DNA from 3 places in the Kocuria sp. WN036 genome. Region 2 is predicted to be linked to each of the others. Evidence: riboswitches for the same ligand, from Rfam matches in the RefSeq annotation. Region 2 holds a riboswitch; each other region holds the start of a gene.
The links. A riboswitch is a leader RNA that binds a small molecule or an ion and turns the genes downstream of it on or off. The one in region 2 is predicted to bind cyclic di-AMP.
Positions count from the first base shown of each region.

Region 1: it holds a riboswitch for cyclic di-AMP, as region 2 does, so the genes downstream of both, CK505_RS18580 (C40 family peptidase) here and CK505_RS08205 (C40 family peptidase) in region 2, are expected to answer to the same signal.
Region 3: it holds a riboswitch for cyclic di-AMP, as region 2 does, so the genes downstream of both, CK505_RS08810 (C40 family peptidase) here and CK505_RS08205 (C40 family peptidase) in region 2, are expected to answer to the same signal.

Region 1 is NZ_NSKF01000035.1:9,478-12,743, forward strand. Features, by position in the region: gene CK505_RS16250 (DUF305 domain-containing protein) at 1-696, opposite strand, end outside; gene CK505_RS16255 (four-helix bundle copper-binding protein) at 921-1,331, opposite strand; gene CK505_RS18280 (hypothetical protein) at 1,330-1,518, shown strand; cyclic di-AMP (ydaO/yuaA leader) riboswitch at 1,932-2,122, shown strand; gene CK505_RS18580 (C40 family peptidase) at 2,128-2,790, shown strand; gene CK505_RS16265 (DUF305 domain-containing protein) at 3,109-3,266, shown strand, end outside.
Region 2 is NZ_NSKF01000010.1:45,478-48,743, reverse strand. Features, by position in the region: gene CK505_RS08210 (DUF3105 domain-containing protein) at 1-304, opposite strand, end outside; gene CK505_RS08205 (C40 family peptidase) at 1,041-1,700, opposite strand; cyclic di-AMP (ydaO/yuaA leader) riboswitch at 1,706-1,896, opposite strand; gene CK505_RS18425 (hypothetical protein) at 2,442-2,606, opposite strand; gene CK505_RS18840 (hypothetical protein) at 2,722-2,850, opposite strand; gene CK505_RS08200 (hypothetical protein) at 2,847-3,125, opposite strand.
Region 3 is NZ_NSKF01000011.1:60,806-64,071, reverse strand. Features, by position in the region: gene CK505_RS08815 (C40 family peptidase) at 1-740, opposite strand, end outside; gene CK505_RS08810 (C40 family peptidase) at 1,022-1,687, opposite strand; cyclic di-AMP (ydaO/yuaA leader) riboswitch at 1,693-1,882, opposite strand; gene CK505_RS08805 (metal-dependent transcriptional regulator) at 2,201-2,887, opposite strand; gene serC (phosphoserine transaminase) at 3,122-3,266, shown strand, end outside.

The DNA.
Region 1 (3,266 bases), on a different contig from region 2:
GGCCAGCCAGGTGCGGAAGTCCGCGATCTGCGCCTGTTGCGCGGTGATCCCAGCGCTGGAGGCCACCCGCAGCTGAGCATGATCAGCGCGGGACTGCAGCTCGAGGAACTCGACGATCCCGCCGTTGTGGTGCGGGATCATCTTCTGCACGAAAGCGACGTCGAAGTCCTCGCCAGCCTCAACAGCGGCCAGTTCTTCGACCATCATCCGGGTCTCCTCCTCCAGGATCTTCATCTCCTCCTGTGCTTCCTCCGGGGCCTGAGCCTTGGCCTCTTCCGGGGTCAACCCGTACCACTCCTCCAACCAGGTGGTGAACTGGTCGATCTGGTGCTGCTGGCTGGCGATGATGTTCTCCGCGTGGGTGCGGATGTCCGGGCTGGTCCCGCGCTCGAGCTCCAGCTGGGCCATCTCGATCGCGGCCTGGTGGTGGCCAATGATCTCGGCCAGGAAAGTGACCTCCAGCTGCTCGCCCTCCAAACCGGCCAGGGTCTCACCGAATTCGTAGGCGGTCGGGGAGGTGGGATCGGGGCCGAGCATGTCCTCCGGGGCCTGATCCTGGGCGTGGGACGAGACCGGGGTGGTCACCTGTCCGTGGGCGAACACTGGGGCGCTGGCCCCGCCCCACAGGGCCGTGGCGACGACAACGGTGGAGGCGGCGGCCGCCGTGCGACGGCCAGGGAACTGGATGGAACGCATGATGATGTCTCTCTTCCGCAATGAAGGAGCTCGACCCCGAGGTGCCGGCTCGGTCATCAGCCCCGTACCCTGCGCGTGAACAAACCGCGCGGGCAGAGCTGTACTGAACAAGGGGCGGGGGGAAGAGGGAACCCGCATCCGGGCACGCCCGATCAGCCCATCAGGCTCCTCTTTCACCGACGGAGGCCGGTCATCGGCGTCCGTGGGTCAGCGCGAGTCTGGGCTCAGCCCAGGGAGGCGACCAGTGCCGCACAGGCGGCCTCGCAGCGACGGCAGGCCTCAGCACAGATCCGGCAGTGCTCGTGCATGTCCGCGTGCTGCTCGCACTCATCAGCACACGCCTTGCACGCCATCTGGCAGACCCGGATCGCGTCCAAGGTGATGTTCGCGTCGTAGCCGGTGTGCCGGGAGAGCACCCGCCCGGTGGCCTCGCACAGGTCCGCGCAGTCGAGATTGGTGCGGATGCACTTGGTCAGCTCGGCGACCATGTCCTCGGACAGGCAGGCATCGGCACAAGCGGTGCAGGTCTGGGCGCACTCGAAGCAGGCCTCGATACAGGCCGCCAGCTTGCCCTGGTCCACTCCCCCGAGGTCCTTCGGGTAGGTCTCCAGCATCGCGCTCACGTGATGGGTCATGGCTTGCTCCTTCGTCGGTTCGGTCGAGGAGACGAACCGGCCGGAGCCAGCCCGCCATGTCATCGACAGTAAACTGCCGATTCTGTGTGACGCGACCCGAAAGCTTGAAGATTTGATGAAGATCAACGCCTCAAGAATCCGCGATCCCGCCTCACTACCTGGCCTCTACATCGGTGCAGCGGGCTGAATATGGAGATTTCATGAAGAAACCCTGCCCTAAGGCCTCGGAAGGGCACTTCCGAAGCCCTCCCAAACTGTGAGCCACCTTGAAAATCCTCCCCAACAATCTTGGTGCTGGCCCGGCCCGCGCTGAAGACTGCGCATGGTTGCAGAGCCCTGTCGCTGTCGGCTGCGTCCAGCGAAACGCGCGCCACCATGCCATGTGTCCTAGTCAGAGCGCTTTGAAAGACCGGTGTGAGCTACGCGACGGGTCCTGCTGCGTGACGGTTTCACTTCCTCGGGGCGTATTTTTCCGAGGCCGGAATCACAGCTTCCCGCTCCCGACTGAGGAGAGAATCCAGGCCGTGACCTAAACGTGACACTTTCGTTATGGATGGGCTACTGTCCACTGCGTGCCGATGACTGATCCGGTCGGCGCCCTCGTGCACATCGCCGAATTCTGCCGGTGCTCGAGGTTCCTGAAGAGATATCGCTTGGCAGAAGCGGGGGAACCATTTTCGGTCCCGGTGATCCGGGGCCTTGGGGTTAAGCCGGCAGAGCGCGTGCGCTCTGCCGGCCGGGTGTCTCCCACCCGCATCCGACAGCTCACCTCGTAGGCAAAGGGAGGAACTCACCCATGACTGTTTTCAAGCGCCACGCTGCCCGCCACCGTGCCGAGACCACCTCTCACGCCGTGCGCAACACCACGATCGCTGCCACCGCCGGTGCGGTGCTCATCGGCTCCATCGCCCCGGCCCAGGCCTACGCCGAGGTCCCCGCAGAGACCGCCCCCGCCTACGCGACCCCCGCGTCCGCACTGACGACTTACACCTCGGCGGCCTCCCAGCCCGCGGCCGCCCCGCAGACCGTCTCCACCGCCTCTTCCCAGGCCCCGGCCGCGCCCGAGCAGGCTACATCGGCCGTGGCGGTGTCCACCCAATCGGCGGACATCACCGAAATTACCGGCGCCTCCGGGATCGTGGGCACAGCGATGCAGGGAGCCGGCACCGGTTACGTCTGGGGCGGCACGGACTTCGGCGCCTGGGACTGCTCCGGCTTCACCCAGTGGGTCTACGCCCAGCAGGGCATCGACCTCCCCCGCACTAGCCAGCAGCAGTGGGCGGCCGGCACCCTGACCACCGACCCGCAGCCTGGCGACCTCGTCGTCCAGAACGGCGGGGCCCACATCGGGATCTACCTTGGTGGCGGCAAGATGATCTCCGCGCTGAATCCCACCCAGGGCACCTTCGTGCACAGCGTGAATGCCATGCCGACGGTCGGCTACGTCACCTTCCGCTGAGCCAACCCTCCGTCCGCCACGAATGCCGCTCGTGGCGGGCGGCGGGTGTGCCCCCCACCTGATCAGCATCCAGGATCGGTCGGTCAGAACCGGAGATGCCTGCACCCATCCACCGCCGGGGAACACCCCGATCTGGCCGCCTGATGGGCCCGCTCTTGAAGGTTCAGTGAAGATCTACCGCCCAGCCCTCCCAGCCCGGCGAAGCCAGCTGCGGCGGGGCTACCGTGGATGGATCGGTCCGCCTCGACCCGAGGCTGAACAGAGCAAACACCACGATGTGCAGGTCCAGTACGGGCTGCTGCGAAAGAGAGATTCGTCATGACGTCGACGTTCAAGCACCTGGCCGCCGGGACGGCCCTGGCGCTGGCCCTCAGCGGTGCCGGGGCGACCGCGGCGGTCGCGTCCCCGACGCACCAGCCTGCCTCCGCCTCCGCACAGACGGGCGCTGAGCGGCACATGAACCACGACCGCCACTT
Region 2 (3,266 bases):
CACTGGCGTGGTCCCCGCCCACCGGGGGGGACTGCTCGTAGTCCACCGCGGTCTCCACGTGGGAGTTGCCGAGGCCCTCGTAGGTCTGCAGCCCGGCGATCTCGATGTCCTCCCGCGCCTGGGGCGGGGGATCGTTGATCACCGCCACCGTCACCAGGGCCCCGACCGCCGCGACAGCCGTCACCGCGCCCGCGCCCGCCAGGAGCCGCCGCCTGCGGGTGGCCCGGGCATCGGCCGCCCAGTGCTGATCCAGCAGCGCAGCACGTTGCTGCCGCGCCCGCTCCGGGTCCGTACCGCCAGCCATGCGTCCTCCTTGAAAGGCCCAAAAAGGGTCTTGCTCCTCATGAACGGGCAGGACAGTAGCTCACTGCGCTGAGCCTTTCCTGCAAGGCCTTCTTCGGAAGATCGTCCACCATCCACTCCTGGACATGTCGGCGAGTGTGCATCCTCGAGCGCAGGAGAGGCGCGTCCTCGGTGGCTAACGGCGACGACGCAGAAGATCCAGGCCTGGGGCGGGATGTGAGGACCGGGTGCGCACTCCTTGCTGGTCGTTCAAAGAGGACGCACCCGGAGTATGTGATGCCTGAACCGGCTCAGCGTAGGCAAACCTGGACCGGCCCGGAGCCGACGTTGACGCTGTCGAGGACCGCCTGGTGGCCGTTCCGGCCGCCGTGCACGGCCTCGCCGCCGCCGGGATGGACCCCGATGTGGGCGCCCCCGGGGAGCAGTCGACGAGGACATCGGTCTGGGTCTGGACGGTGGAGACGCGGGCGCCGGACTCAAGTGGTCGGCCGGTTAGCCGCGGAAACTGGTTCAGGCCGCGCCCAGCGCATCACTCACCGCCCCAGTGCAGGCCTGATCCCGGACGGTGTCACCGAAACGACCGATGTCCGACGGGGGTGCTTTCGGAGAGGAGCACTCCCGCAGCAGGTGAAGGGCGCAGCAGGTGCGCGTGAGGTAGAGGCGGTCCGGCCCCGGGTGAGAGCGGTCCGGGGATCTGCTGCGGTGACCATGTGGGGCACCGCAGCAGCGAGTCCGGCTCAGCGGTAGGTGTAGTACCCGTCGACGGGCATGGCGTTGACGGAGTGGACGAAGGTGCCCTGGGTCGGGTTCAACGCAGAGACCATCTTGCCGCCACCGATGTAGATGCCGATGTGGTTGCCACCGTTCTGGGACACCAGGTCACCGGGCTGCGGGGTGGCGGTCGGGGTGGCCGCGGCGATCTGCTGGGAGCTGGTGCGGGGGATGTCGATGCCGTTCTGGGCGTAGACCCAGCCGGTGAATCCGGAGCAGTCCCAGGCCCCGAAGGAGGTCCCGCCCCAGACGTAGCCGGTGCCCACACCCTGCATGGCCGTGCCCACGATGCCGCCGGCGGCCGGGGCGAGTTCGGTGGTGGCGGTGGACTGCGGGCTCACGCTCGAGGTGGCGGCGCTCTGCTGCGGGGCCGGGGCCTGGTCGGCGGGGGCGGCGGGCTGCGCGGCGACCGGGGCCTGGTAGGTGTAGGAGGCCAGATCGGCCATCGCCGAGGCCGGAGCCGCATAGGAGGACCCGGAGGCGGCGGGGATCTCGGCGTAGGCCTGGGCCGGAGCGATGGAGCCCACCAGTGCTGCGCCGGCGGCGGCGACGACGGTGGTGGTGCGCACGGCGCGCGAGGAGGTCTCGGCGCGGTGGCGGGCAGTGTTCTGCGTGAAAAGCGACATGGGTGGATTCCTCCCTTTGCCTACGAGGTGAGCTGTCGGATGCGGGTGGGAGACACCCGGCCGCAGAACGCACGCGCTCTGCACGGCTTAACCCCAAGGCCCCGGTACACCGGGACCGGTAATGGTTCCCCCGCTTCTGCCAAGCGATTTCTCTTCAGGAACCCCGGGCACCGGCAGAACTCGGCGATGTGCCACGGGGGCGCCAAGAAGATCAGCTCTCGGCACGCGGAGGACGATACAGGGCCCACCCCCTAATGTCACGTTTTGGTCACGGCCGCTGATCGGGTGGTCGCCTTGGTTGCCGAGGGTGCTCAGCACCGTGTTCCCGACCCAGCGGAGCTTCGTTTCGAGCGGGAACGTCAGGGTGTTCACCGTTAGCGGGGGCGTGGCCGGGGAGAGTCCCTGGTGGGCCCGAAGATGCACACCCTCGGCACGCCTGCGGCGGCCTGTCAGCACTGGGAGACCGCCGGTGGCTGCGGTGGGCGGTTTACGCGCGTAGGGTAAGAAAAGCGATCGAGGCTCTCGGGCGGTGGCTTCGGAGAATATCGGGAGGATAAATTCAGCGCGCACTCATATCTGCCGTAATCCGCCATCCGCCATCCGAACGAAGCACATTTCTTCATCGAATCTTCATGCCTTCAGCGTGTAGAGGAAGAACGGGCACGCTCAAGGGCAGGACAGGAATCGATGTGTTCGCCGGCAGGTGATTCGACTGCATGGCCTTAGGGGCACGCCCGGGGGTCAGTGTTCAGACGGCATCGACACGGCCGCCTCCAAGACGTTGATTCCGTTTGCGGCAACGGGAAATCCGGAGGATGCTTCGTCTGCTGCTTCCTCGATACTGCCGGTATATCCGGGCAGGACCAGGGCGCACCCCAGGACGAGGGCGGTGCTGGTGCGCTTCACAGGGGGCCTCCAACCGGCGGGGCGAGCGGGCAACGGCATCGGCCGCTCGAGACGCCAACAAGATATCCGCCTCGCCGTGGCGACGCCTGCCATGCCCTTGCGAAATGACCGCCTCCTACCCGAGGGGGTGGTCGTTGCGGTCCATCTGCCAGTCGGCCAGGTCCACGGAGACCGCCGCGGCGGCGCCGGCCCACAGAGAGAAGTCGAGCCATTTCCCGCTGAGCTGGAACCGGTCGTCGCTCACGGTCGGTCCTGCCCGGCGGGCCCGCCTTGGCCGAGCGGGACGGTGTCCTTCCAGAAGCCCTGGGCGCGGAGGAACCTCTCGAGGTTCTCGCGGTGGTCGGGGCACGCCAGCCAGCTCTTGCGGTGGTGTGGGGTGTGGATGCGCGGGTTGTTCCAGCGGATCCGCCACGCAGCGTCCGCGCCGCAGCCCTTGCGGGAGCACTGCAAGTTGTCGGGTCCGGCCGGTGGTGCCGCGGATCCGTGCGGGGACAGCGATCTGAGCCGGTCGGTCTCCACGGCGGTCGTGCTCCTCAGGGTACTCGGGCAGGCTCACCGGACAGCCCCGCGTCAGGCTCAGGCCGCGCCGCGGCGCCGGGAGGTGTCGTCCTCGACAGTAGCGGAGGAAGCCGGGTTCCCGCTGGGAGCAACCGTGCTCCC
Region 3 (3,266 bases), on a different contig from region 2:
GCCTGGCCGGCGGAGACCTGCGTGCCGAGGCTCAGGTAGGAGGCCGGCCAGCCGTGGTGGTTGATGCCGGCGGCGCGCAGCGCGTTGGTGACGAGCGCGGTGCAGTCCTGGCCCACGCCGAGCTGGCCCATGGCGGCGGAGGAGATGGTCGCGCCCTTGCCGGAGGCCGAGCTCTGCGGGGTGACGGTGCGCTGGGTGGCCGGAGCGGCCTGCACGGCCGGCTTCGGGGCGGGCGCGGCGGCGGGCTTCGGAGCCGGAGCCGCCTGCACGGCCGGCTTCGGGGCGGCGACCGGTGCGGGCTTCGGGGCCGGCTTCGGGGCGGGCGCGGCGGCGGCCTTCGGGGCCGGAGCCGCCTGCACGGCCGGCTTCGGGGCGGCGACCGGAGCGGGCGCGGCGGCGGCCTTCGGCGCCGGAGCGGCCACGGCGGGAGCCGCGACGACCGGGGTCTCGACCTTCTGCCGCTCGGCCTTCTTCTCGACCTTCTTCTCGGACTTCCGGTCGGACTCGACCTTCTGCACGTGGGCGACGGGCTCGAGGGACACGGCGGGCGCCGCGGCGGGGGTGGCCGCGGCCACGGCGGACAGCGGGGCGTCGGCGGAGGCGTCCTGGGCCGGAGCGGCCTGCACGGAGACGGTGGTGGCGAGGGCCAGCCCGGAGAAGGCGGCCACGGCGGCCACGGTGCGGGCCTTGCCGGAGAAGAGCGAGCCGATGCCGTTCGAGGAGGTCAGATCACGGGTCATGAGGAGTTCAGACGACTTTCTTTCGGAGCCGGGCCTGCCGGAGGGCGCGGGTGACAGCACGGATCGCCCCGGGCAGTGCGCGGGGTGGGCCGGTGTCCGGCAGGGGTGCGTTCCGGGATCGGGAACGACGGCCGGCGAGCGGAGGAGGGGGGCGCCGTCCGGTCGGACAGCAGGCACCGCCGGGAACCGGGAGAGCGGTTCTCGGCGTGCGGCGTGGGGGGGGGGGGGGGTGATCGGGTGCCGCCCGCGACGAGCGGGGTCGTCGCGGGCGGCGGACCGGATCAGAAGGTGTAGTAGCCGTCCAGCTGCATGGCGTTGACGGAGTGGACCTGGGTGCCCTGGGTCGGGTTGAGGGCGGAGATCATCTTGCCGCCGCCGATGTAGATGCCCACGTGGGCGCCGCCGTTCTGCGAGACGAGGTCACCGGGCTGCGGGGTGGCGGTGGGGGTGCCCGCCGCGAACTGGGACCAGGTGGTCCGGGGCAGGTCGATGCCGTTCTGGGCGAAGACCCACTGGGTGAAGCCGGAGCAGTCCCAGGCGCCGTAGGCGGTGCCGCCGTAGACGTAGCCCGCACCCTGCGCGGACATCGCGGTGCCCACGACGCCGCCGGCGGCCGGGGCGATCTCGGTGGTGGCGGTGGACTGCGGGGTGACGCTCGAGGTGGCGGCGGTCTGCTGCGGGGCCGGGGCCGGGGCCTCGTAGGCGGGAGCGGCGGGCTGCGCGGCGACCGGGGCCTGGTAGGTGTACGAGGAGTACTCGGCCAGCGAGGCGGAGGCCGGGGCCGAGTAGGCCGCGCCGGTCTCGACGGGAGCCTGGGCGAAGGCCTGGGCCGGGGCGACGGAGCCGATCATCGCGGCGCCGGCAGCGGCGGCGATGGTGGTGTTGCGCACGACGTGCGAGGTGGTCTCGGCACGGTGGCGGGCAGCGTTCAGCGTGAAAAGCGACATGGTTGAGTTCCTCCCTTTGCCTACGAGGTGAGCTGTCGGATTCGGGTGGGAGACACCCGGCCGCAGAACGCACGCGCTCTGACGACTTAACCCCAAGGACCCGGATCACCGGGACCGAAAGTGGTTCCCCCGCTTCTGCCAAGCAGTTTCTGTGTAGAGGCCACGGGCACCGGCAGAATTCGGCGATGTGCTCCGAGGGCGCCGATCCGACCAGTGATCGGCACGCGTTGAACAGTACATGACAGATTACGGAAGTGTCACGTTTTGATCACGACAGATAACAGCCGGACAACGCTGCGGGTCTCAATGAGTAGCTATTGAGAGGAAAAGTCGAATCAATTCGCACCTGTGACGAGCTGTGCAGTGTCTTCGAGCGCCCTGGGAATCCGCCTGTCACCAGGGAAGCCGCGCCTCCGGGGTCCGGCTCGGGCCGGACTGGCCGAAAGTGGCTTGTGAACGTCCCCACACCCGGGAAGAACCGTTCGCCGCCCCGCTCCGGGAGACGGCGGCGCCTCAGGGAGCGAGGACGCGGATGGCCGCGGCGGTGCGCAGGTCGATCTCCGCGGACCGCCCCGTGGCCGCCACCTCGATGCGCACGATCTGACCGTCCACCCGGGCCGTGACCTCCGCCCCGGTGAGCACTCCCACGTCGCTCAGCACGCCCAGGAGGTCCGCGTCCGCCTGGACCACCTCCGGCAGCAGCGCCACGGTGTGCGCCCCGTCCGGGTCGTGGCGGGCGGCGTCGAGCAGGGAGGGGTGCGCCGCTGCGGGGCTCTCCTCGACCCCGAGGGCGGCCAGACCGGGGATCGGCGTGCCGTACGGCGAGTACCGGGGGCTGTGCAGCAGGTCCACGAGCCGCCGCTCGACCTGCTCGCTCATCACGTGCTCCCACCGGCACGCCTCGTCGTGCACCTGGGCGAGGTCCAGGCCGATGACGTCGGCGAGCAGCCGCTCCGCCAGCCGGTGCTTGCGCATCACCTGCACCGCACGCTCACGGCCGGCAGGGGTGAGCAGCAGCGACCGGTCCTGGCCCACCGTCAGCAGCCCGTCCCGCTCCATCCTGGACACCGTCTGCGAGACCGTGGGCCCGGAGTGGTCGAGGCGCTCGACGATCCGTGCCCGCATCGGCGTGATCCCCTCCTCCTCGAGCTCGAGGACGGTCCGCAGGTACATCTCCGTGGTGTCGATCAGGTCGCTCATGCCTCAGTCATCCTTCGTCCGGCCGTCCCGGCCCGGGGATCCCGCCCGGTCCGGTCTTCCCGCACGAGCTTAGTGCGCGAGCCCTCCGGCCGCCCGGAGGGAGGAGGCGCCCGCGGGGCCCGCCGTCCGCGGGTGGGGCAGAATGGGCCGAGTCGCGAACGGCGCGAGCGGCCTCCGCGGCGGCCGTGCCCGTCGCGCACCACCCGCCGCACGTCACCCACGAGGGAGCGCCCGTTGCCCGCACACGTCACCATCCCCCAGCACCTGCTGCCCGCCGACGGCCGCTTCGGCGCCGGCCCCTCCAAGATCCGTCCGGCACAGGTCGAGGCCGTGTCGCGCGCCGGGGCCGGCCTGCTCGGCACTTCCCACCGCCAGGCGC